DNA from 3 places in the Psychrobacillus sp. Z3-81 genome. Region 3 is predicted to be linked to each of the others. Evidence: predicted binding sites of a transcription regulator. Region 3 holds the regulator's gene; each other region holds the start of a gene.
What was found. The regulator CtsR, encoded in region 3, represses protease genes until heat stress. The targets are predictions, from matches to a motif close to ATGGTCAATAAAGGTCAAACA.

Region 1 (7,912 bases), on a different contig from region 3:
AAAAAACCTATTCCTTCTCATTTATATGGAAAGAATAGGTAACTGATAGGAAAATTAAACTAGATGATGTTTTTAAACTTAATCAGGAGTAAAACAAATTTCTCAAGATAGACTGATATGCTAATCTAGCTTTTTAAATAATATACTTGCATTATGACCACCAAAGCCCAACGAGTTACTCATAGCAAATTGAATACTCTTTTCTCTTGCTTCGTTTGGTACGTAATCTAGGTCACATTGTGGATCTGGCGTCTCTAAATTGATCGTTGGCGGAAGGATACCTTCATGTAAGGCTAGGACTGTAAAGATGGCCTCTACACCACCTGCTGCTCCTAATAAATGACCAGTCATTGATTTTGTGGAGCTCATGGCAAGCTTATATGCATGCTCTCCAAAAACGCTTTTCACAGCCATTGTTTCAAATGCGTCGTTATAAGAGGTACTGGTACCATGCGCATTAATATAATCTACCGCTTCTGGTTGAACGTTTCCATCCTCCAATGCCTGTTTCATCGCTCTTGCAGCTCCCTCTCCTTCTGGCGCTGGTGCCGTGATATGGTGAGCGTCTCCGGTTGAACCATAGCCAATTATTTCTGCATAGATTTTTGCACCACGTGCTTTTGCATGCTCATAATCTTCTAGAATTACTATCCCGGCTCCCTCGCCAATAACAAAACCATCTCGATTTGCATCAAACGGTCTGGATGCTTTTTCAGGATCTGTATTTAAGCTAAGCGCTGTACTGGAACAAAATCCTGCAACTGACATACTTGTAATGGGTGCTTCCGCGCCTCCTGCTATCATAATGTCCGCATCTCCACGTTCAATAACCTTAAAAGCATCGCCTATGGAGTTCGTGCCAGAAGCACATGCGGTTACTGTACAAGAATTTATTGCTTTAGCACCAAAATGAATAGACACCTGTCCAGAAGCCATATCAGGAATCATCATCGGAACAAAGAATGGACTTACTCTTCTAGCACCCTTCTCTAAAAACACACGAAATTGCTGTTCATATGTTTCCATTCCTCCAATGCCGGAGCCAATCCATACACCAGTACGAAGTCCTAGCTCATCTGTTATCTCAAGTCCTGCATCTTTTACAGCCATAATGGAAGCAGCCAGGGCATAATGAGTGAATCGATCCATTTTCCTAGCATCTTTTTTATCAATATAATTTTCAATTTGAAAATCCTTTACTTCTGCCGCTATTTTAGCTGAAAATAAATCTGCATCTAACCTAGTTAGCATTCCTACTCCAGATTTACCTGCCTTAATTCCAGACCAAGTTGTCTCCAAATCATTCCCTAGCGGGGTAACTGCACCTAATCCAGTTACCACAACTCTACGCTTTGTCATCCTTATTACTCCCCTTTTTTTATATTTATCTTCCCCATTTAAGTGTAATAGCGCCCCATGTCAATCCTCCACCAAAGCCTACCATGACAATGACATCATCGTCTTTCACTTTGCCATTATTAAGCTCTTCTTTCAATGATAAAGGAATAGAAGCCGAAGAAGTATTCCCATATTTATGAATTGTCTTCGACATCTTTTCTACCGGAAGCTCTAGTCGTTCTCTAGCAGCCTCCATAATTCGAATATTAGCCTGATGAGGTATCAGTAAATCTATATCCGTTTTCTTCAGACCAGCCTTTTCTATGACATTGACAGCGGACTCACCCATCTGACGAACTGCAAATTTAAATACTTCACGACCATTCATATAGATGTGAGGTCCGTCTTGGAATAAATACTTTCCACCAGTGCCGTTTGCTCCAAGCTCGTAAGAAAGGATTCCTCTACCTTCTGAAACCTTTCCAACCACAGCTGCACCTGCTCCATCTCCAAATAGAACAGCTGTATTTCGATCCTCCCAATTAGTGACTTTCGATAATTTTTCTACACCTACTACTAAAACATACTTATATGTGTCTGATTCGATAAATTGCTTTGCCGTTACTAATCCATACATAAATCCAGCACAAGCTGCCGAAATATCCATCGCAGCTGCATGAACTGCACCGAGCCGTTCTTGAATCATCGTTGCCACACTTGGAAAAGGTTTGTCAGGTGTTACAGTTGCAACGATAATCAACCCAATTTCTTCAGGAGAAATTTGTGCATGTTCGATTGCATTCTCAGCCGCCTTGAATGCCATATGAGAAGTATCTTCCTCAGGACCTGCAATTCTTCTCTCTTCAATCCCAGTCATTGTACGAATCCATTCATCTGAAGTATCTAATCGATTTTCTAAATCGTGGTTAGTTAGAATTTTCTCTGGAGTGTGGGTTCCTAAACCGATAATACCAGCATTCATCGTATCCCTCTCTTCTTGTAATCTATTATTAGTACCTGGTATTAATAATAGCGAATAAAACATTAATTTTCAATATAATTAGAACCATTTATAAATATTCTTTTGCATTGGGACAACATATGGTATGATACAGTTAGTCAATTTAAGCATGAGGTGAATGAAATGAAATATATTATGACGTTCTTTTGGACAATTATCTTAGTTACAATGCTTAACTATGTAGTTGGTTCCGTTCAAGGTGTAGCGAAGTTTGAATTAATGGACGGGCTTTATATGGCCATTCCGGCAGCTATTATCATTTTGTTGATTACTGCAATTATTCCAAACGATCCAGCTCCAACACATGACCATCATTAATCTATAAGAAAAGAGGGTGTCCCGATATTTTGGGTACCCTCTTTTTTTATCAACTTAAGCCGCAGTGACTACAAGCTCATTGTTTTCAATCCTAGCTTCAATTTTTCCGCCTGGTGGAATACTTCCGCTTATGAGCATACGTGCAACCGCAGTTTCTAAATGACGCTGGATAAATCTCTTTAAAGGACGCGCACCGTATGCCGCATCTGTCCCTTCCTTTACAATCCATTTATACACATCTTCGTGAACCTGTAAGCTCACTTCTTGTTCTACTAAACGCTTTTGTAGCTGTTTCACATATTTTTCTGCTATTTTTTCAAAATGCTGAGTCGATAAAGAATGGAACATAATGATGTCATCCATTCGATTAAGCAGCTCCGGTTTAAAATGGTCACGTAGCGCCGCCATTACCATTGCTTCCTCTGCTTCTTCCACTGTACCTGTTGTATTTGTAAGGTATTGTGAACCTATATTAGAGGTTAAAATTACAACCGTATTCGTGAAGTTTACAATTCTACCTTGACTATCGGTAATACGACCATCATCCATCAGCTGCAACAGAATATTCGCAACGTCTGGATGAGCCTTTTCAATTTCATCCAATAATACAACGGAATATGGATTTCTTCTTACTGCCTCTGTCAGCTGTCCGCCTTCTTCATATCCTATATAACCAGGAGGAGCACCAACTAAGCGGGAAACACTATGCTTTTCCATATACTCAGACATATCGATTCGAATAAAATGGTCCTCCGAATCAAATAGGTTTGCAGCCAATGATTTAGCAAGCTCCGTTTTCCCAACACCAGTTGGCCCTAGGAATAAAAAGCTTCCAATCGGCTTATTTGGATCCTTAATACCAGCTCTTGCTCTCCATACTGACTCTGTCACTAATCGAACTGCTTGGTCTTGGCCAACTACTCTTTCACCAAGTGTCTCCTTTAGTCTAAGCAGCTTTTCTCGTTCTCCTTCGACAAGTTTCGTCACAGGTATCCCTGTCCATCTAGAAATAATAGAAGCTATCTCGTCGGAGGTTACCTCCTCACGAAGCAATCTATTTTCTGCTCCTTTATTAACATCCTGCTCATATTCAGTTAATTCTTTTTCAAGTGATGGAATTCGCCCGTGTCGAAGCTCTGCTGCTTTATTTAAATCATAGTTATTTTCCGCTTCCTCTAATTCTCTACGATAACGGTCCAGCTCTTCTCTCTTCTGCTGAATAACTTGGATGGCTTTCTTTTCATTTTCCCATTTGCTTCTCATTTCTTTTGTAGAATCTTCCAATTCCTTCAGCTCTTCACGCAATAGTTCTAAACGCTTCTGACTAGCAGCATCCTTTTCCTTCATTAACGCCTGCTCTTCAATTTGGAGCTGCATAATACGTCTAGTGACCTCATCCAATTCCTGAGGCATAGAATCTATTTCTGTACGAATCATTGCACAAGCCTCGTCTATCAAGTCAATTGCTTTATCCGGAAGAAAACGCTCCGTTATATAACGATTTGATAGCTGGGAAGCTGCCACTATTGCTCGGTCATGTATTCGTACACCATGGTGTAACTCGAAACGTTCCTTCAACCCACGTAGAATAGAAATAGTATCCTCTACAGACGGCTCACGAACTAGAACCTGTTGGAATCTCCGCTCAAGAGCAGGGTCCTTTTCAATATGCATTCGGTATTCATCTAATGTAGTCGCACCAATACAGTGTAATTCTCCACGAGCGAGCATAGGCTTCAGCATATTACCTGCGTCCATTGCTCCATCTGACTTCCCTGCACCAACTATCGTATGGATTTCATCAATAAAAAGAATGATTTGTCCTTCGCTTTCTCTGACCTGCTTTAACACAGCTTGAAGGCGCTCTTCAAATTCTCCACGGTATTTTGCTCCAGCAATTAACGAACTCATATCAAGCTCATAAATTTCTTTTTCTTTTAATCCTTCCGGCACGTCTTTTTTTACAATCCGTTGAGCGAGTCCTTCTACTATAGCAGTTTTACCAACGCCTGGTTCTCCTATTAAGACAGGGTTATTTTTTGTTTTTCTAGACAAAATACGAATAACATCTCTGATTTCTTGATCTCGTCCGATGACAGGATCCATCTTTCCTTCTTTAACTGCTGTTACTAGGTTTCTTCCATAAGTATCTAACGGGCTTTTTTGATCTTGCTGATTTAATTGCATTACTTTCAACTCCGTTCTAAAAAAGTTTGACCTTTCTTGACTAATACAATAGTATTGCTTCTAGCATATATTGTAAAGAAATATGCTATGATGGATAGAAAACTGGAAAGGTGGGGGTCATAAGTGAGCGATAATATATTATTATCCCCAGACATTGTAGCTTTATTTCAGCAATATGGTACAAATATAAAGATTGAAAAAGATAGACCCGTCTTTAAAGAGGGAGAGCAATCCAATGATATCTTCTTCATCCATACTGGCTCTATTAGTATCGTAAAAGATACAGAGGGTGGCAAACAGATGATGCTAAGAATTGTTGGTCCTCAGAATTGCATAGGGGAGGATTCAATCTTCTCAGACAGCTCAATCCATCATTTTTCGGCAATTTCTATGGAGCCCACTCTTTTAACCGCGTTAAATAGAAGTAAATTCGAAGCACTTCTAGTAAACTCAACGAGTATAATGGTAGAGTGGACGAAATATGTACAGCTTATATACTCTAGAAATCAAACAAGGTTCCGAGATTTAATGTTAAATGGGAAAAAAGGTGCTCTGTACTCTACTTTGATTCGTTTAGCGAATACTTATGGAGTTCCTGAGAATCATGGGAGTATTAAAATAAACTTCCCTTTAACCAATCAAAATATTGCCAACCTTTGTGCGATGAGTAGAGAAGTAGTGAACAGAATGCTAAATGACTTAAAAAGTGAAGGCATCGTATCCTTTCAAAAGGGTATCATTACCATTCATGACATAGAAAAATTGCGCAATGAAAACCAATGTGAAAACTGTCCCTTATGTATTTGTCGAATAGATTAAGAAATGCGCAAGCGCCTACGTCTGCCCCAACAAGCAAATGGGGTACGGCGAGTACGGAAGGAAAACTAAGAACGTCACATTGTGTGACAACGTTTTCCTGACCAACATCTTGTTGGCCCTCGAGGGGCAAGGCGCTGGAGCTGAACAGCACTGAAATACGCAAGCGCCAAAATTGAAAAATTTGTATTTTTAAAATAAAAAAGTGTATGCCCCTGAATAAGGAGCATACACTTTTTGCTGTTCTTTTTACCTTATCCCTAAAGCAATCTTTGCATAACGTGACATGTTATCTCTTGACCAAGGTGGATTAAATACGACATTAACCTCTGTATCCTTAACCTCAGGCAACTCTGCCAATGCAGTTTTTACTTGATCAACAATCATAGGTCCCATTGGGCAACCGATGGAAGTTAGTGTCATTGTTACAGTAGCTAGTCCTTCCTCTGTCAAATCTACCTCATATACTAGGCCTAGATTTACTATGTCGACTCCTAGCTCAGGATCGATCACATTTTCAAGGGCCGACATCATGCTATCTTTCATGTCTTGATCCATTTATGATTCCTCCTAACTTCTTTCATTTCACCTAATCATAGCAAACTAACATCATTATGCCAAACTGTTTGCAAGCCACTCCATCGCTCTTAGCATGCCTTTACGAGAAACTGCATGCCCTGAGGATTTTTCACTCATGAATTCGATGCTTTCCTCACCATATGCAGCTTGAAATTTCTGAATAAAAGCTGCAGTTGGCTTGTAAGGAACCACTTCATCTTTCTCACCATGCCAGAAAAACAAGCCCTTCCCCTCCAGCTTTTCCATTTGAGTGGTAACATCAAACATTGCAAGCGTAGCAAACATTTTTTCTCTTTCTTCATCTGACAGAGGAATTTGGAAGCCACTTGTTTCAAATGTCGAAATTTGCTGCTTCGCAAGCTCTACATAGCCTGGCGTTCCCATCATAATAGCAGCTGAGTCAATCCATGGATATGCAGTTAAACACCCAAGGGCTGTAATCCCACCCATGGAGGTTCCTGCAACTCCCATACGTTGAGTTGTAAGATAGCCTCTTTTCTCGAGTTCCTTCTTTAGCTTCCCTACTTCTTCTATAGAAGTTAAAACAGTTTCCCAAAACCGAAGACTCATTTGGATTTGATCCAACTGCTCGTCGCGTTCCCCATGTAAATGAGCATCAGGCATGAATACTCGAACACCTTTTTGTACAAGCTGATACGCATAATGCAGGTTGTGCTCTTTCCCACTTTCAAACCCATGTAAAAAAATTACGATGGGCGCTTCTTCATCCATACTATTATTGTATATATGTAAGAGAGGTATACCATCCCACTTTTCTGATTGAACAATCATTCCATCCACCTCCGATAATATATTATTTTACCAAAGCAAAAGCTCTTTTTCAAAAGACGTTAATTCGTTTTGACGTCCTACCTTTAACAGGATACACTTTACAATAGAGAGGAGTTTAAGAAATGGATCGTCATTTAATTGTTTTAGATTTAGATGGAACTTTATTAACAGATGAAAAGGTCATATCTTCCAAAACGAAGAAAGTCCTTCTTCAAGCAAAGGAAGCTGGCCACGAGGTTATGATTGCTACTGGGAGACCTTATCGAGCTAGTGAAATGTATTATCGTGAACTAGGATTACATACTCCCATCGTAAATTTTAATGGAGCTTTCGTGCATCATCCAAAAAATGCTTCTTGGGAGATAAAACATACTCCTATTGACTTGAAAGTTGTAAAAGAGGTAATCGAAGCAGTAGAAGAATATTCTATTAAGAACATGCTTGCAGAGGTAAAAGATGATGTGTACATGCATTACCACGATGAAAAAATGATCTCTGCCTTTGCTTTGGGTAACCCCTATCTAACAACTGGAGACTTGCGCACTTTTTTAACAACAGATCCTACCTGCTTACTCATTCATCCAGAAGAGGAATCAGTAGAGCAAGTAAGAAAGCATCTAGGAGACGTGCATGCAGAGGTAATTGACCACCGTCGCTGGGGCGCACCTTGGGATGTAATAGAAATCGTGAAAAGTGGCTTGAACAAAGCAGTCGGCCTTTCCCATGTATCAAATTATTTGGGCATACCGAAAGAGAGAATTATTGCATTTGGGGATGAAGACAACGATTTAGAAATGATAGAATATGCCGGAATCGGTGTAGCGATGGGCAATGCAATTAAACCATTACAAAATATTGCGA
Region 2 (7,912 bases), on a different contig from region 3:
CCTGGATAAACGGTTCGTTTTTCGTTGCCTGATAGGCTTCTTCGCTTAAACTATCTGGCATATATAAAGTTCGGTAAGAACCGTTCAGTTTATTGGCAAATAAGGAGGCTATCGTATTTGCTTGTAGCCTTACGTCCTTCCCTACCCCGCCTCTTGCCGCAATAAACAATAGATCCTTCCATTTGTTTGTTTCCGGCAACGCGGTCGAGATGGATGCAATGGTTTCGCCACCTGTCACTGCAATGATATTGCCATTCCCCAAGATACCCTCCAAATACTTCGCTGCTTCCTGAGATAAAAGCATAGATGTATTATTATTAGTATCTGCATTTCCTGGAACAATAATCACTTTTTTTATACTTAAATATTTTTGCAGTGCTTCCTCTAGCTGAGATCGACCAGACCACTCTTGGACAATTTGCTTTAATTCCAGAAGAATTTTAGTTCCTTCACTCGTGATAGAAGCTCCATCCCTTGAAATCTCAATTAGTCCTTGGTTTCTTAGCGTGTCCATTTCCTTCCGGGCATCTCTTTCGGAGAGACCTAAATGTTCCCCTAATTGTCGTCTGCCCATACCTTTGGCAAGCTGAACTGTTTGAAGAATCCGATACCGCTTTTGCAGCAATTCCTTCATCTCTGGCAACAGGGTCACCTGCGCTTCAAGAAAAGAATTCATCCGTCACTTCCTCTTCCGTTGTGACATTTTTGTCCCACTGGACACAAAAGTGTCCCATATACATAAAAAAATATATACATCCGTATCGAATTATACCGTAATATGTATTGAACCGCAACCGAGACCCATTGAGGCATTATTTTTCCAATGCCTCTAAGATCGTCACATAATCCACCTGTCCATACTGAACAATCTTTCCTTGCAGCGCGATGACAGGAATCATCAGCATATACTTCTCATGCAGCTCATCATCTTCTTCTATGTTCACTTCATTTATTTCAAATGAAACATCCTCCTGCACCAGCTTCAGCATCAACCGAGCATCATCACAAAGATGACAGCCAGGCCTCGTGTAAAAATCCACTACCATGCTACTCCCTCCCATCTTTCCTCTAGTGTATCACTAATTGGAGAGATTCGTGGGTTAGTAGAAGCTGCTGCTGGGTAGGTATCGGAATGTGGAAACGGTTAGCATCACCATGCGACGGGATTCCCTACCGAGAATACTTTTAGATTATCCGAGAGATCTCTGAGTATGCCCGTATATTAGAATAACCTAAACTAATGAAGAATCGAGAGTTAATTGTAACCGCCAATGGATGGAATTTCCTGTACAAGCAAAATGGGAGAAGTAAGTTGAGCTTTTCCTGAAAGTTGTCTTCATTAAGGGCGGGCTGGTGAGTGTGCGGGAGCCGGGTGAGAGTAAATGGGGCTTATGTGAGAGTAATCGCCCACCGAACGAGAATAACGGGGCTGAATGAGAGTAAAGGGACCTTATCCGAGAGTAAATTTACCCTGAGCGAGAATAAAGCATCTATGAATGAGAGTAAACCGTCGCTATCCGAGAGTAAGCTGAAAATCGGAGCTCGTTTTAGGAGAAGATTTTCATCGACTGGTGCCGACCGAGAGTAAGTTTACCCTGAGCGAGAATAAAGTATCTATGAATGAGAATAAACCGCCGCTATCCGAGAGTAAGCTGAAAATCGGAGCTCACTTTCGGAGAAGGGCTTCATCGGCTGGCGCCGACCGAGAGTAAATGGTGGCCATGTGAGAGTAATCGCCCGCCGAACGAGAATAAATGGGCTGAATGAGAGTAAAGGGACCTTATCCGAGAGTAATTTTGCCCTAAGTGAGAATAAAGTATCTGTGAATGAGAGTAAACCTCGGCTATCCGAGAGTAAGCCGAAATTGAATCTCGCTTTCGGAGGATAGATTCGTCAGCTGTGCTGAATGAGAGTAAATGATGACCATGTGAGAGTAATCTCTAGCCGAACGAGAGTAAATAGGCTGAATGAGAATAAAGGGGCCTTATCCGAGAGTAAGTTTCCCCTGAGCGAGAATAAAGTATCTATGAATGAGAATAAACCACCGCTATCCGAGAGTAAGCTGAAAATCGGAGCTCATTTTAGGAGAAGATTTTCATCGGCTGGTGCCGACCGAGAGTAAATGGCGGCCAAGCGAGAGTAAGCTCCTGCCGAACGAAAGTAACGGGGCTGAATGAGAGTAAAGGAATCTTATCCGAGAGTAAGCTTAGCCTATGTGAGAATAAAGTATCTGTGAATGAGAGTAAGCCGAAAATCAGGCGAATCACCTTCCTCACCAGTAGCTATTCCCCCTAGTAGCATCTCCTACTCATCAGCATCTTAGCCAATGCCCTTCAACCATTTAATCCCTAACCTGTCTAACAAAAAAACTGCAGGTAAACAGGATGTTCACCTACAGTCTCATTATTATTTCATTTCACTCACTAGCTTACCGTTAGCATCTAATAGTTTCGCAGCGTCTCCGCTGTTATTCCAGATCGAAGAGCCAGTCCATTTAATGTAGCCTGTGCCCGTTTTGGCTTTAGGTCCACTTGTTACGTAAACCGTTTTACCTGCTCCTAACGTGTAATCCGGGAAGGTAAACTTTTGGTTACCCTCTACCGAAACTAGTGTCCACCCTTTCAGGTTCACACTTTTCGTGCCAGTGTTTTTAATTCCAACGATTTCTGCACTTAGATCCTTACTTACAATCTTCACAGCTGTTGAAGTGGAAGGTGTTGTTGTTCCACCCGTGCCGGAACCACTTCCTGTTCCTGTGCCACTTCCCGATCCAGTACCAGTCCAAGCTTTCGCTGAGACGCCATGAGTTGTTCCATTTGTTGTAACCGTAATGTTTCCAGATGCAGCCGTAGAATAAATTTTAGAGCCGACATTCTTTAATCTCGTAACTACATCTGCATGAGGATGCCCATAAGTGTTCTCCTTCCCATAACTTAGAATCGTAGAGATAGGTTTCACATTGCTTATAAATTTCGCAGAGCTGCTACCGTTAGAACCGTGGTGACCTGCCTTAAGAACGGTCGCTTTCACATTATAATTAGCCATAATGGAAGCTTCTATATTAGTGTCAGCGTCTCCCATTAACAGGAAGGATACCCCATTATACGTAACCTTTAATACGATGGAAGCATCATTGGGTTCAGATGCATTTCTATTTGCATGAAGCACCTGGACAGTTATAGAGGAATCTAGGTTAATTTTCTGGCCAGTTGTTGCAATCGTGTACGGGATATTTTTCGTATCCACTAATTGTAATAAATTGTAGTAAGTCTGTGTAGTATGCGCTTTTCCGGAATCAATAAAATTAGAAACCTTGAAGTTATCTAATACAGGGATCAATCCACCTATATGGTCCGCATCTGGATGAGTAGCTACCACATAGTCAAGCTTTGTAATGCCTCTTGAATTTAGAAAGCTGACAACCTTATCGCCACCCGCTTTTGTACCACCGTCAATTAGCATGGTTTTATTATTTGGTGTTTGAAGAAGAATAGAATCACCTTGCCCAACATCAATAAAATGAGCATACATATTTGGCATAGGCTTGAAGCTATCATCTAATAGTCGGGCCATAAAGACAGCGAAATGCTGACGAGTAATTTTCCCATTTGGCTTAAAGGTGCCATCTAAATACCCTGTTGTAATATTTTCGCTAGCTAGTGTACTAATAAAGCTTTTAAAACCATTATCAGTAGTCACATCTGTAAAAGAATAGGAGTTATTAGAAGGAAGATCATATCCTAAAACTAGGATTTTCGCCATTTGTCCTCTTGTTAGAGTCCCTTGCGGATCAAAATACTTCGTTCCGTTTGCAGCAGTTTTACCTGAAATAAAACCAAGCTGCACTGCTTTCGCTACCTCTTGATATCCTTTCATGCCAGGCTTTATATCCGTAAAACCAGGGTCTGGTGCTGTAAAATCTGTGATTCCCTTTTCTCGTAAAATCATTGTTACAGCATGCATTCTTGTTAATTTATTGGTTGGCTTAAACGTTCCATCCGGATAGCCAGTAATAACCTTTTTCGAAACTAAGTAGTTGATCTCATCCTGGTAGTTTGTCACGTCAGTAAAGGACGCAGCAAAAGCCTGTTCTTTTGGGAATAACCCCAGAACAAGCAGGATAGATAAAAGCATCATTACTATTCTTTTCACTTTCTTAAACCACCCTATCTGTATATTCTAGTTGCAGTTAATCATTATACCTGACAAAGCAGAAAACTATGGACGCATTATTTTACCAAAATAATTAAAAGAAAGGGATAAAAATTGGCAAGGAATGGGTAGTATAGTAGGGTAAGTAAAAAACACGCTAACCAAATTTTGGCTAACGTGTTGTTTTTATTAATCTGGCAATAAAATAAAAAACACCTTCAAAGCTAGTAAGCTTGAAAGGTGGCTAATCTGTTTCAAATAAACGCCCTCGGAGGGAATCGAACCCCCATCCCAAGAACCGGAATCTTGTGTCATATCCATTAAACTACGAGGGCAAGCGACTTTACTATTATACAAATGTATAGGAATTAATTCAAGTGAACTTTTTGAAGCGTAATATTTGACCTTCCTTGACCATAATGTGTATGATAAAGTTACAGCTGAGGAATAACTTAGCAAGAAAATCTCAAAACCACCTTTAAGGAGGCAATACAGAATGAATTTAATACCAACAGTTATCGAGCAAACGAATCGTGGAGAACGTGCATATGACATCTACTCTCGATTATTAAAAGACCGTATTATCCTATTAGGAAGCGCAATCGATGACAACGTGGCTAACTCCATTGTTGCTCAGTTATTATTCCTAGAAGCAGAGGATCCAGAAAAAGACATCTCCCTTTATATCAATAGCCCTGGCGGAAGCATTACTGCTGGTATGGCAATTTACGATACGATGCAATTCATCAAGCCTGACGTACAAACAATTTGTATAGGAATGGCCGCTTCCATGGGAGCTTTCCTATTAACTGCTGGTGCTAAAGGAAAACGTTACGCTCTTCCAAACGCAGAGGTAATGATTCACCAACCACTTGGCGGCGCTCAAGGTCAAGCTACAGAAATCGAGATTGCGGCTAAACGTATCTTGTTCTTACGCGATAAATTAAACCAAATCATGTCCGACCGCACTGGTCAACCAATGGAGGTCGTTTCTAGAGACACAGACCGCGACAATTTCATGACTGCAGAGCGTGCAAAAGAATACGGTATCATCGACCAAATTCTAGAGCGCAGCGACTTAAAAAAATAATCTATTCAGATCCAAGGGATGAGATACTCCCTTGGATTTTTTTATTGTGTGGTGCGTTTGTGGATGTCGGGTATGTGGGGGGTGTGATTTGATGGTGGATTTTTGCGATTATACTCTCGTATCTTGCGATGAAGTAAGCGGTCACTGGAATCTTTGCGATTTGCCTGGTCGATCGGAGGAGTCTTTGCGATTACGAGGTCTGTCTTTGCGATTATTATAAGGGTCTTTACGATTTGGAGGCCGATCTTAACGATTAAGCGATTGGTCTTTGCGATGATAGGAGCGGACACTTGAATCTTCGCGATTTCAGGAGAAGTCTTGACGATTCTAAGCAGGGTCTTTACGATTTGGAAGCCAATCTTCACGATTTAGCGATCGGTCTTTGCGATGATAGGAGCGGACACTTGAATCCTTGCAATGAAAGAAGCGGATACTTCGGACTACTATTCCCCATCAAAAAAGCTGCCCTAGTCTTAGGGCAGCAAGGTTATTCTTCGTTTGAGATGAATTTTGCAAGTGTTGCTACAGCTTCTTGTTCGTCGGAGCCTTCTGCGCTTAGGGTGATGATTGCGCCTTTTCCGATTGCAAGGCTCATGATGCCCATGATGCTTTTCGCGTTCACTTTTTTGTCGTCTTTTTCAAGGTAGACGTCTGCGATGTGACGGTTAGCCTCCTGTACGAATAATGCTGCTTGTCTTGCTTGTAAACCAGATTGTAATTTTACTTCGACTTGTTGCTCTGTCATTATTTTATCAGCCTCTTTCTCTAAATGGTTTCTCCTCTTCGAAGAGCATCTGCAATTTCATCTAGCTTTCTTAAACGATGGTTGATACCAGATTTACTGACACTTCCGGTAGATACCATGTCTCCCAGCTCTTTGAGGGTGACGTCTTGGTATTCCACTCGGAGGCGGGCAATTTCCCTTAATTTCTCAGGTAATTGGTCAAGCCCAATGGTATTTTCGATGAATCGAATATTTTCTACTTGGCGAATAGCGGCACTGATGGTTTTATTCAAATTGGCTGTTTCGCAATTGACCAATCGATTTACACTGTTTCGCATATCTCGAATTATACGAACATCCTCGAATTTTAACAAGGCTTGGTGGGCACCTGCTATGCTTAAAAAGTCAGATATTTTCTCCGCTTCCTTTAAATATGCCACAAAACCCTTTTTACGTTCAATGGTCTTTGCATTTAAATCGAATTTATTCATTAATTCTACTAATGCATCACTGTGTGTTTTATAAAGGGAGTATATTTCCAAGTGGTAGGAGGAAGTTTCCGGGTTATTTACGGAGCCTCCTGCTAGGAAGGCTCCTCTTAGATATGCACGCTTACAACAATTTTTTTTTACTAGTCCAGGGTCAATCGAATATTCAAATTGAAAGCCTTCCTTTAGGATTTTCAAGTCCTCTAGTAAGTGCTTGGCACCTTCACGAATACGACAGATGTATACATTATTTTTCTTTAGACGCATTTTTTTACGAACTAACAGCTCTACGTCATATTTATATATATCTTTGATCAATGTGTATAATCTTCTTGCAATAGCAGCATTCTCTGTTTGTACGTCTAAGCTTAACATTTTATTACTAAAAGATAAGGAACCATTCATCCGTATGAGAGCGGATAGCTCTGATTTTGCACAGCAAGGCTTCGAATCCTCCTGTGTCATTTCTTTCTTTGTCTCAGAAGCAAACGACATGTTCCGTTTCCCCCTTTCTCCTTGGCGTTACACGAGATTCCTGTTAATCGGACTTGTGTGAGCCTGTGTATTTGCGTATTCCATTAGCCACTTAGCTACCTCTGCGGCATTATGGCGGACTGCACCATTATAAACAAGCGAGATATCTTTTTTGACAATCTCTAAATTAAGCCTCTCTAGCCTCTCGATATCAATCTTCACAGGAGAGGCCTTTTCTTGCTTATATAAGAATTGTACGTTCTCCGGTACCTCTTCATTACTAATAAGAATGGTATCTAAGAAATTGTGGTCTACATGCTGTATCAGTGCTTCGACATGATCATAGGCAGTGTAATTATTCGTTTCACCAGCCTGTGTCATTAAGTTGCAGATATATACCTTTTTGGCCTTTGATTGCTTGATTGCTTGGCGGATGCCATCTACTAATAGATTTGGCAATATACTAGTATATAGACTTCCTGGCCCAATTGCGATTATATCAGCTTGACGAATACTAGCAATTGTTTCCGGTAATGGCTTTACATCATTTGGGGTGATAAACACCCTTTCTATTCTCTTTCCATAGGTCGGTATTTTAGATTCCCCACTAATGACCGTTTTATCCTCAAATTGTGCGTTTAAGGTTACTAGCTGATTAGCTGCAGGCAATACTTTCCCATGGATTTTGAGCACCTTACTCATTTCGGTGATAGCATGGGAGAAATCGCCAGTAATAGAGGTTAGTGCTGTTATCATTAAATTTCCTAAAGTATGGCCTTCTAATTCTGTTGAATTAGAAAAACGAAATTGGAACATTTCCTCTACAAGCGGTTCCACATCTGAAAGTGCTGCAAGGACATTTCGAACGTCTCCAGGAGGTGGAATTTCATAGTCATCACGTAATCGCCCAGAGCTTCCTCCATCATCTGCTACCGTCACAATGGCAGTGATATCAATAGGATGCTTTTTTAAGCCGCGAAGCAA
Region 3 (7,912 bases):
ATTTTGTCTTGTGCTGCTGGAGTAAGCTCTAAATCGATCCCTTGCTCTTTCAAGCGTTTTGCCAGCTGCTCAGTCATAAGCGTCACAATTTCTTTTAGATGTTCTTTCTCAAGTGAGTGGAACACAATCATCTCATCTAGACGGTTTAGGAATTCAGGTCGGAATGCTTTTTTCAATTCCTCTAACATTTTTCCTTTCATGTCTTTATAATCTGATTTTGCATTATCTTGAAGATTAAAGCCAACGTATTTGTTATATTTCAGAGCATCTGCTCCAACGTTAGATGTCATTATTACCACTGTATTACGGAAGTCTACTGTACGGCCCTTAGAATCTGTTAAGCGTCCATCCTCCAATACTTGAAGGAGAATGTTAAACACATCTGGATGCGCTTTTTCTATTTCATCTAAAAGGATGACAGAATAAGGTTTACGACGGACTTTTTCTGTTAGCTGGCCTCCATCATCAAATCCAACATATCCCGGAGGAGAACCTACAAGACGAGAAGTCGAATGCTTTTCCATGTACTCGGACATATCTACGCGAATCATTGCATCCTCGTCACCAAACATAACCTCTGCAAGCGCACGAGCTAACTCTGTTTTCCCTACCCCTGTTGGCCCTAAGAAAATAAAGGAACCGATTGGTCTTTTTGGATCCTTCAAGCCTGCGCGCGCGCGACGGATTGCTCTCGAAATTGCATCTACCGCTTCTTTTTGCCCGATAACACGTTCATGAAGCTTTTCTTCCAATTTTAACAGCTTCTCCGATTCTGTTTGTGCTAGCTTGGAAACCGGAATACCAGTCCACATGGATACTACGGAAGCAATATCTTCTACCGTTACTTCTGATTCTTCTTTTCCTTGCTTTTCTTTCCAGCTATCTTTCATTTCTTCTAATTTATCTTTAATTTTTTGCTCTTTATCTCTAAAGGAAGCTGCTTTTTCAAATTCTTGACTTTGTACAGCAGCATTCTTTTCAGAACGAACAGCCTCTAGCTGTGCTTCTAGTTCCTTTAAGTTTGGCGGAGTTGTATAAGAGCGAAGACGAACCTTTGATCCTGCCTCATCAATTAAATCGATTGCTTTGTCTGGTAAGAAGCGATCTGAAATATATCGGTCTGACATTTTCACCGCTGCCTCAACAGCTTGATCAGAAATTTTCACTCTATGGTGAGCTTCGTAACGATCTCTTAACCCGTAAATAATTTGAATTGCTTCGTCTACTGAAGGCTGATCTACTTGAATAGGTTGGAAACGACGTTCTAAAGCTGCGTCTTTCTCAATATATTTGCGATATTCATCAAGCGTAGTTGCACCTATACACTGAATTTCTCCACGAGCTAGGGCAGGTTTCAAAATGTTAGAAGCATCAATTGCACCTTCCGCTCCTCCTGCTCCAATCAAAGTATGCAGCTCATCAATGAATAGAATGACATTGCCCGCTTGGCGAATTTCATCCATTACTTTTTTCAAACGGTCTTCGAATTCACCGCGATATTTCGTTCCTGCCACCACGGTTCCCATGTCTAATGTCATGACACGTTTATCACGTAGTATTTCTGGTACTTCGTTTTGTACAATTTGTTGAGCAAGACCTTCAGCAATAGCTGTTTTACCTACTCCTGGTTCTCCGATTAATACTGGGTTGTTTTTAGTACGACGAGCAAGTATTTCAATTACCCTCGTAATTTCTTTGCTTCGACCAATAACAGGATCCAATGTACCTTCTCTTGCAATTTGTGTTAAATCCCTTGCAAGACCATCTAATGTTGGCGTACTAGCTGGAGCAGCACTGCTATTGCCATTGCTTCCATGAGCTTGATCGGAGCTTCCCAATAACTGAAGAACTTGCTGACGAGCTTTATTTAAGCTTACACCTGAATTATTTAATACTCGTGCAGCTACTCCCTCACCTTCGCGAATTAACGCTAAAAGCAAGTGCTCTGTGCCGATATAAGAATGACCAAGTTTTCTAGATTCATCTACGGAAAGTTCAATTACCTTCTTCGCACGAGGTGTATAGTGTACAATCGGGCCAACATCTTCTGTTCCTGTACCTACTAGTTCTGCAATTCCCTTTTCAATTAATTTCGGGTCCACTCCGATAGCATCTAATGCTTTCGCAGCAATTCCACTTCCTTCTCGAATTAAACCAAGCAAGATATGCTCTGTTCCTATTGATTCATGCTTTAAACGAATTGCCTCTTCTTGAGCCAATTGTAGTACTTTTTGGGATCTTTGTGTAAAACGATTAAACATCATGCGATTTCTCTCCTTTTCTCTCTTTTTCTCCTTTTTGCAAACGTTCCCTTAACAACTTCGCTCGAAACATATCTCTTTCTGTTGTGGTTAATGAACTGCCTGCAAACTTTTGTAGAAAACCAGGCTGCATAAAGATCATGCATTCATTTAAAATAGTTTCATCCACATCTTTGATTAGCCCCATATCAATTCCTAAACGGACATCTGAAAGGCAACGTGCTGCTTCCTCCGTAGTCATGAGCCTTGCATAAGAAAGGATTCCCAAGGAACGGTAGAGCCGGTCCTCTAATGTATTTGGAGAATGCTTTAGCAAAGTATCTCTAGCTTCTCTCTCTTTTTGGATAATTTGCTCTGTGATACTCTGAAGATCGGCCAAGATATCCTCTTCGGTTTTACCTAACGTAGTTTGGTTGGACACCTGGTACACATTGCCGAGCGCTTCACTACCTTCTCCGTAAATGCCTCGCACTACCATTCCTAACCGGGAAATAATCGTTATGATTCTACTCATCTGCTTTGTTTTGGTTAGTGCCGGCAAGTGCATCATGACAGAAGCACGTAAGCCTGTGCCTGTATTTGTTGGACAGCTTGTTAAGTAACCAAATTGCTCATCAAAGGCATATGGCAGTTCTTTTTCTAATAATCTGTCAATGGTATCTGCTTGCTTATATGCCTCTTCTATTTGAAGACCTGGAAATAAGCATTGAATCCGGATATGGTCCTCCTCATTGACCATGACACTTACCGATTCATCCTCAGATAACAGCACAGAACCAGTCTCAGGTGAATTTGCTAGCTTTGGGCTTATTAAATGCTTCTCAACCAGTACCTGTCTACTAAGCTCCGGTATATCTTTTATTTGAATAGAGGAAAAGTTCATCTTTAAATGCTCATCTGCGTCTATGAGAGTGGAAGAGACAGAATGGTCAATTTTATGTGCTTCATCCTCCGAAAATGCTAATGGAAAACGATAGCCGTTCAAGTTTCTAGCTAATCGTATTCTAGTGCTCATCACAATATCGGAATGCTCTCCATTACCTTCCATCCAACTGGAGATAGAATTATCTAAAAAATGATCAATGGACATCTTCTTCACCTCCGGCAAGTTGACTTTCTAATGCCCTCGCTTCATCGCGAAGTCTCGCCGCTTGTTCAAACTGTTCTGTTTCAATCGCTTCTTTCATTTGGTCCCGAATACTATCAATTCGTTTTTTCAAAGCTATTCTCTCTCCAATAGCACCCGGCGCTTTTCCCACATGGGTAGCATTCCCATTATGCAATCTTTTTAAGACCGTGGGTAGTTGATCGCGGAAGCTATTATAGCAGTTAGCACAACCAAATTTTCCTTCATCCAAAAAGCGTTGAATAGACCAACCACATTCTTCACAGGCAATTGCCGGTCTTTGTTGTCTATGGTGAATTGGTTGCTCTGCATGGTTAAACCAATTAGACAATAACTGATGCAAGGAGAGCGGGTCCTGTTTATATTCTACGTAAAACGGGTTGAGTCCACTTGCACATACCTCACAATAATGTCTTTCAAAGTGTTCACCATTATGAACTTGTGTAACTGTTACTTTGGCAGGTCTCTGTTTACAATTTTCACAAATCACTTCTCAACACACCCCGTCTCCTAATCATTTTTCTCATATTTCAAAGTAAGCAGCATCGCAGTTAGAAGGCGTGCCCTTATTTTGTCTCTTGTTGGAAAAGGGATATTCAGCGTATTCCTACTAAGAGCAGCCAAGAGCAGTTTTGCTTCTCTTTTTGTAATTACTTCTTCCTCCAGTAATCGAAATACAATATCTTCCGTAACCGATTCTGAGGCACCATTTTCAATACTATTTATTATATGCTCAATTAAATCAGCCTTTGTATGCGCACGGACTCGAAGGATTCGAATATACCCTCCACCCCCGCGCTTACTCTCTACTAAATAACCACGATCTTGGGTAAACCGAGTATTAATTACGTAGTTTATCTGCGATGGGACGCATTGAAACTTTTCAGCAATTTCACTTCTTTTAATTTCAATTTGTCCTTTGCTTTCTTCTTCTATAATCGCTTTTAAATACCCTTCTATAATGTCAGATATATTTTTCATCTTCTCACCTCTTCTCCGCAAACTGACTTTGACTATCTTTGACTATATTATAACGAGATTCTTTTTCCCATGCAATTCATATGCTTTTCCCTAGAAATGCGTAAGCGCCTGTTCTGCTCTGACAAGCAAATGGGGAAAAGCGAGGAGGCAGCTCTCCGGCCACCACAGCTTTTTCACATTTGACCTCGAGGGGCAAGGCGCTGGAACTGGACACCACGAAATGCGCAAGCGCCTGTTCTGCTCCGACAAGCAAAGCTAGGTGGTTTTGTCATCGTCTTATCCTATAAAGTGAAACTTTGATTGGTGGGGGTTTGCTTTCATCCCCCACCAATCATTAGTTGAACCAATCGGGCTTTTAGGGACAGTTGATCTCCCGCTTAGCTGTCTTATTTCTTTTGCCATCTTGAAGTGGGAGTCTTACTGTCCCTTAATGCGGGATAAAAAAACTACCGACTAAAATAGTCAGTAGTTTCAGGTTACCTCAAAGAGAAAATTTATATTCCGTTTTACTTATCTTTTCTTTTTAAAACCTTTTTGCGACTTGGATAGCTGCTTCCACTTATCCCGTTCCGCCTTTTGAGCCACCATATCATTTTTCCTTTCGATATGGGCAAGCTCTCGCATGAGCTTTACGTAGCTCTTATATCGCTCATTTTTTAACCTGCCGTCTTGAATAGCTTCTTGGACAGCACAACCGGGTTCTTTTTTGTGCTCGCAATCTCGAAAGCGACAATTTAATGCCAAATCCTCGATATCTTGAAAGCTGGCACTGACGCCCTCACTATTATCCCAAAGCTGAAATTCTCTCATTCCTGGCGTGTCTATCAATAGACCGCCATTAGGTAGCAAGGTTAGCTCTCTATGGGTAGTAGTATGTCTTCCTTTACTATCATCCTCTCGGATATCACTTACCGTCATTACTTCTTGCCCAGATAAAGCATTGATCAAAGAAGATTTTCCAACACCTGATGAACCAAGCAATGCTCCTGTCCTTCCATTTCCCAGTAAGTTGGACAGTTGTTCTATGCCTTCCCCAGTGACACTACTCACTGTATAGACATCTAGCCCAAACGCTACTGACTCTACCTCACTTAGATAATACGCCAAGTCCTCACACATATCCTTTTTTGTTAGTACAATCACTGGAATTGCCCCTGAGTCCCAAGCCGCAAGTAAGTAACGCTCCATACGGCGAATATTAAAGTCATGGTTAAGTGACATCACAAGAAACACATAATCCACATTTACTGCTACTAGCTGTATTTCCGTTGTAGAACCAGCTACCTTTCGGGAAAATTGAGAAACACGAGGTAGTACAGCATGGATAATCCCTTTTTCTTCCCCAGGCATTTTTTCTAAAACTACCCAATCGCCTACCGCTGGAAACATCTCTCGCCCTTGCTCAAACTTAAACTTTCCGGATAATGTACACAGCCATTCCCCTTCATTTGTTATCACTCTATATAAATGCTTATGCTCCAACAAAATCCTACCAGCAATTCCTCTACCATTTAACTTTTCTTCCCAATTATTATTCCAACCATATTGTTCTATTTTATCCAATTTAAATTCCTCCTAATAATTAGCCAAACATCATGCCCTTTTTAGTCAAAGGTTAAAATTAGGCAATAAAAAACCATGACTGCACGAAATCAGCAATCATGGTCCCCGATCATTAGAAAGAAAGTAAATGGAATAGCAAAAGAATAGCTTGATTAACTTCAAGCTTTCCCCCTTATTTAATCCAGTTTACAGAATGGGACATCATGAAATGACTGATTCGTTGGTTAATAGTTACAATTGCCATAATACCCCACTCCTTTCGTTTGTTATTTACAGAATACTACAACACTTCTGAACATGCAATAGGCTTTTTACGCAGTAATATCTCGTTTATTAAAGGTCACAAAGCTAATAACTAAAAATACAACTGTATAGATGGCTATAACAGAAATAGAAAAAGGTAAAGTTAAGCCCTCTATGAGTGGTTCACCACCTATAAATTGTGATAAATCAGTATTAGCAAATAAAATATACTTTGCAAAATCAAACTTCATGGAAAGTAAATAAGTTATATTCGTCCCCATAAATAGTAGGAAGATAGAAATACCTATCGCCAGAGAGCTAGAGCGGAATACAGATCCAATCATAAAGGCCAAAACGCTAATAACCAGCACATTTACTAAAGAAAGAACAGTTAGCAATAAGACTCTTCCCCAGAAGGATACTTCTGTAATTTCTCCGTTATTAGCTTCTAGTATATAAGCTGGAGTAGACTCAAAGAATAGATAGCTTGTTATGATCCCTAAGCTTACCGTGATAGCTGTAAGTACCGTTGCAAATAAACTCATCGCCAGCAACTTAGAAGCCAGTATTTTCCACCTTTTCACCGGTCTCGTTAATAGCATTTTTATAGTCCCTGTCGAAAATTCTGTTGCAATCATTCCTGCTCCTACAATTACCGTAAAGAGAGTTACAACAGATAACATAGACGGAACGTCCAGAATGTACTCCTCAGCAGAGTAGCTTTGAACAGGTGGCAGATTATTCTCCAAGCGATGCTCTAATATTCTTTTTTGGTCCTTTAAATCAGCTGATACTACTCCACTGTTCAGCTCTTGGTCAATCATTGTTAATTCAGAGCTGGCAGCTTGCTTCCAATCCACAGGGTCATCCATTGTACTCATCCATTTTCCGAGCCCTGCTGAAGCAAACATTAGCAAAGCAATTAAGATAACCATCACCCAAGTACCCTTCTTACTCCAAAGCTTCAACCATTCATTTCTTATGAGATTCAGCAATTTGTCCACCCCCTGTTAATTCTAAAAATTGATCCTCTAACGTACGTTTGTATGGTGTTATTTCATATACCTGCACACCGTTCGCTAAGAACTCTCCTACTAGGACTGGAACCTGGTCCTTTTCTATAGATACGAGGAGGCCATGCTCGTGTCTTGTAAACTGAATTTCCTTTGTCGTTAAGAACTCCTGAGCTCTATCTTTCGGTGTAACCTCCAAATAATATTCTGAAGACTGCTCTTCTTTTACCTCTTTTAGAGTAACCAGCCTTCCATTCTGAATAACCGCAATTCGATCACACATTAGCTCTATTTCTGCTAACAAGTGACTCGATACGAAGATGGAGACCCCTTCCTCCTTCGCAATTTTTCGCAAATATGTCCGAAATTCTCGAATTCCAGCTGGATCTAGCCCGTTTGTTGGTTCGTCTAAAATTAAAAATTTTGGACGGTGAAGTAATGCCTGGGCTAATCCTAGTCGTTGACGCATCCCCAAGGAGTAAGTAGAGACTTTCTCATGAATCCGATTTTGCAGACCAACCTGAGCAATTACCTCTTCTATTCTCTCCTTGCTAATATGCTTATGCATTCTTGCAAAGTGAACTAAATTCTTATAGCCACTCATAAACTTATACATCTCCGGATTTTCAACAATAACCCCAACCTTACTCATCGTCTCCTCAAAGTGCTGGGAAATGGCTTGCCCATCTATAAATACCTCTCCATCTGTCGGTCTCATAAGTCCG

Region 1: AC1ECF_RS07515 (ATP-dependent Clp protease ATP-binding subunit) is a predicted target of CtsR. The motif match lies at 4,888-4,908, and genes of this name have one in related genera.
Region 2: clpP (ATP-dependent Clp endopeptidase proteolytic subunit ClpP) is a predicted target of CtsR. The motif match lies at 4,550-4,570, and genes of this name have one in related genera.

The regions. Positions count from the first base shown of each region.
Region 1 covers NZ_JBWQPU010000005.1:88,693-96,604, forward strand. The annotation lists gene fabF (beta-ketoacyl-ACP synthase II) at 121-1,359, opposite strand; gene AC1ECF_RS07505 (beta-ketoacyl-ACP synthase III) at 1,385-2,320, opposite strand; gene AC1ECF_RS07510 (DUF2929 family protein) at 2,483-2,677, shown strand; gene AC1ECF_RS07515 (ATP-dependent Clp protease ATP-binding subunit) at 2,732-4,864, opposite strand; gene AC1ECF_RS07520 (Crp/Fnr family transcriptional regulator) at 4,988-5,683, shown strand; gene AC1ECF_RS07525 (metal-sulfur cluster assembly factor) at 5,930-6,238, opposite strand; gene AC1ECF_RS07530 (prolyl oligopeptidase family serine peptidase) at 6,293-7,051, opposite strand; gene AC1ECF_RS07535 (Cof-type HAD-IIB family hydrolase) at 7,174-7,912, shown strand, end outside.
Region 2 covers NZ_JBWQPU010000004.1:157,726-165,637, forward strand. The annotation lists gene AC1ECF_RS06320 (sugar-binding transcriptional regulator) at 1-676, opposite strand, end outside; gene AC1ECF_RS06325 (glutaredoxin family protein) at 813-1,046, opposite strand; gene AC1ECF_RS06330 (S-layer homology domain-containing protein) at 2,407-4,152, opposite strand; tRNA gene AC1ECF_RS06335 (tRNA-Arg) at 4,416-4,487, opposite strand; gene clpP (ATP-dependent Clp endopeptidase proteolytic subunit ClpP) at 4,649-5,242, shown strand; gene AC1ECF_RS06345 (HPr family phosphocarrier protein) at 5,730-5,987, opposite strand; gene whiA (DNA-binding protein WhiA) at 6,008-6,949, opposite strand; gene AC1ECF_RS06355 (gluconeogenesis factor YvcK family protein) at 6,977-7,912, opposite strand, start outside.
Region 3 covers NZ_JBWQPU010000007.1:65,058-72,969, forward strand. The annotation lists gene AC1ECF_RS09365 (ATP-dependent Clp protease ATP-binding subunit) at 1-2,264, opposite strand, end outside; gene mcsB (protein-arginine kinase McsB) at 2,254-3,351, opposite strand; gene AC1ECF_RS09375 (UvrB/UvrC motif-containing protein) at 3,341-3,730, opposite strand; gene AC1ECF_RS09380 (CtsR family transcriptional regulator) at 3,898-4,368, opposite strand; gene rsgA (ribosome small subunit-dependent GTPase A) at 4,879-5,922, opposite strand; gene AC1ECF_RS09390 (ABC transporter permease) at 6,243-7,169, opposite strand; gene AC1ECF_RS09395 (ABC transporter ATP-binding protein) at 7,147-7,912, opposite strand, start outside.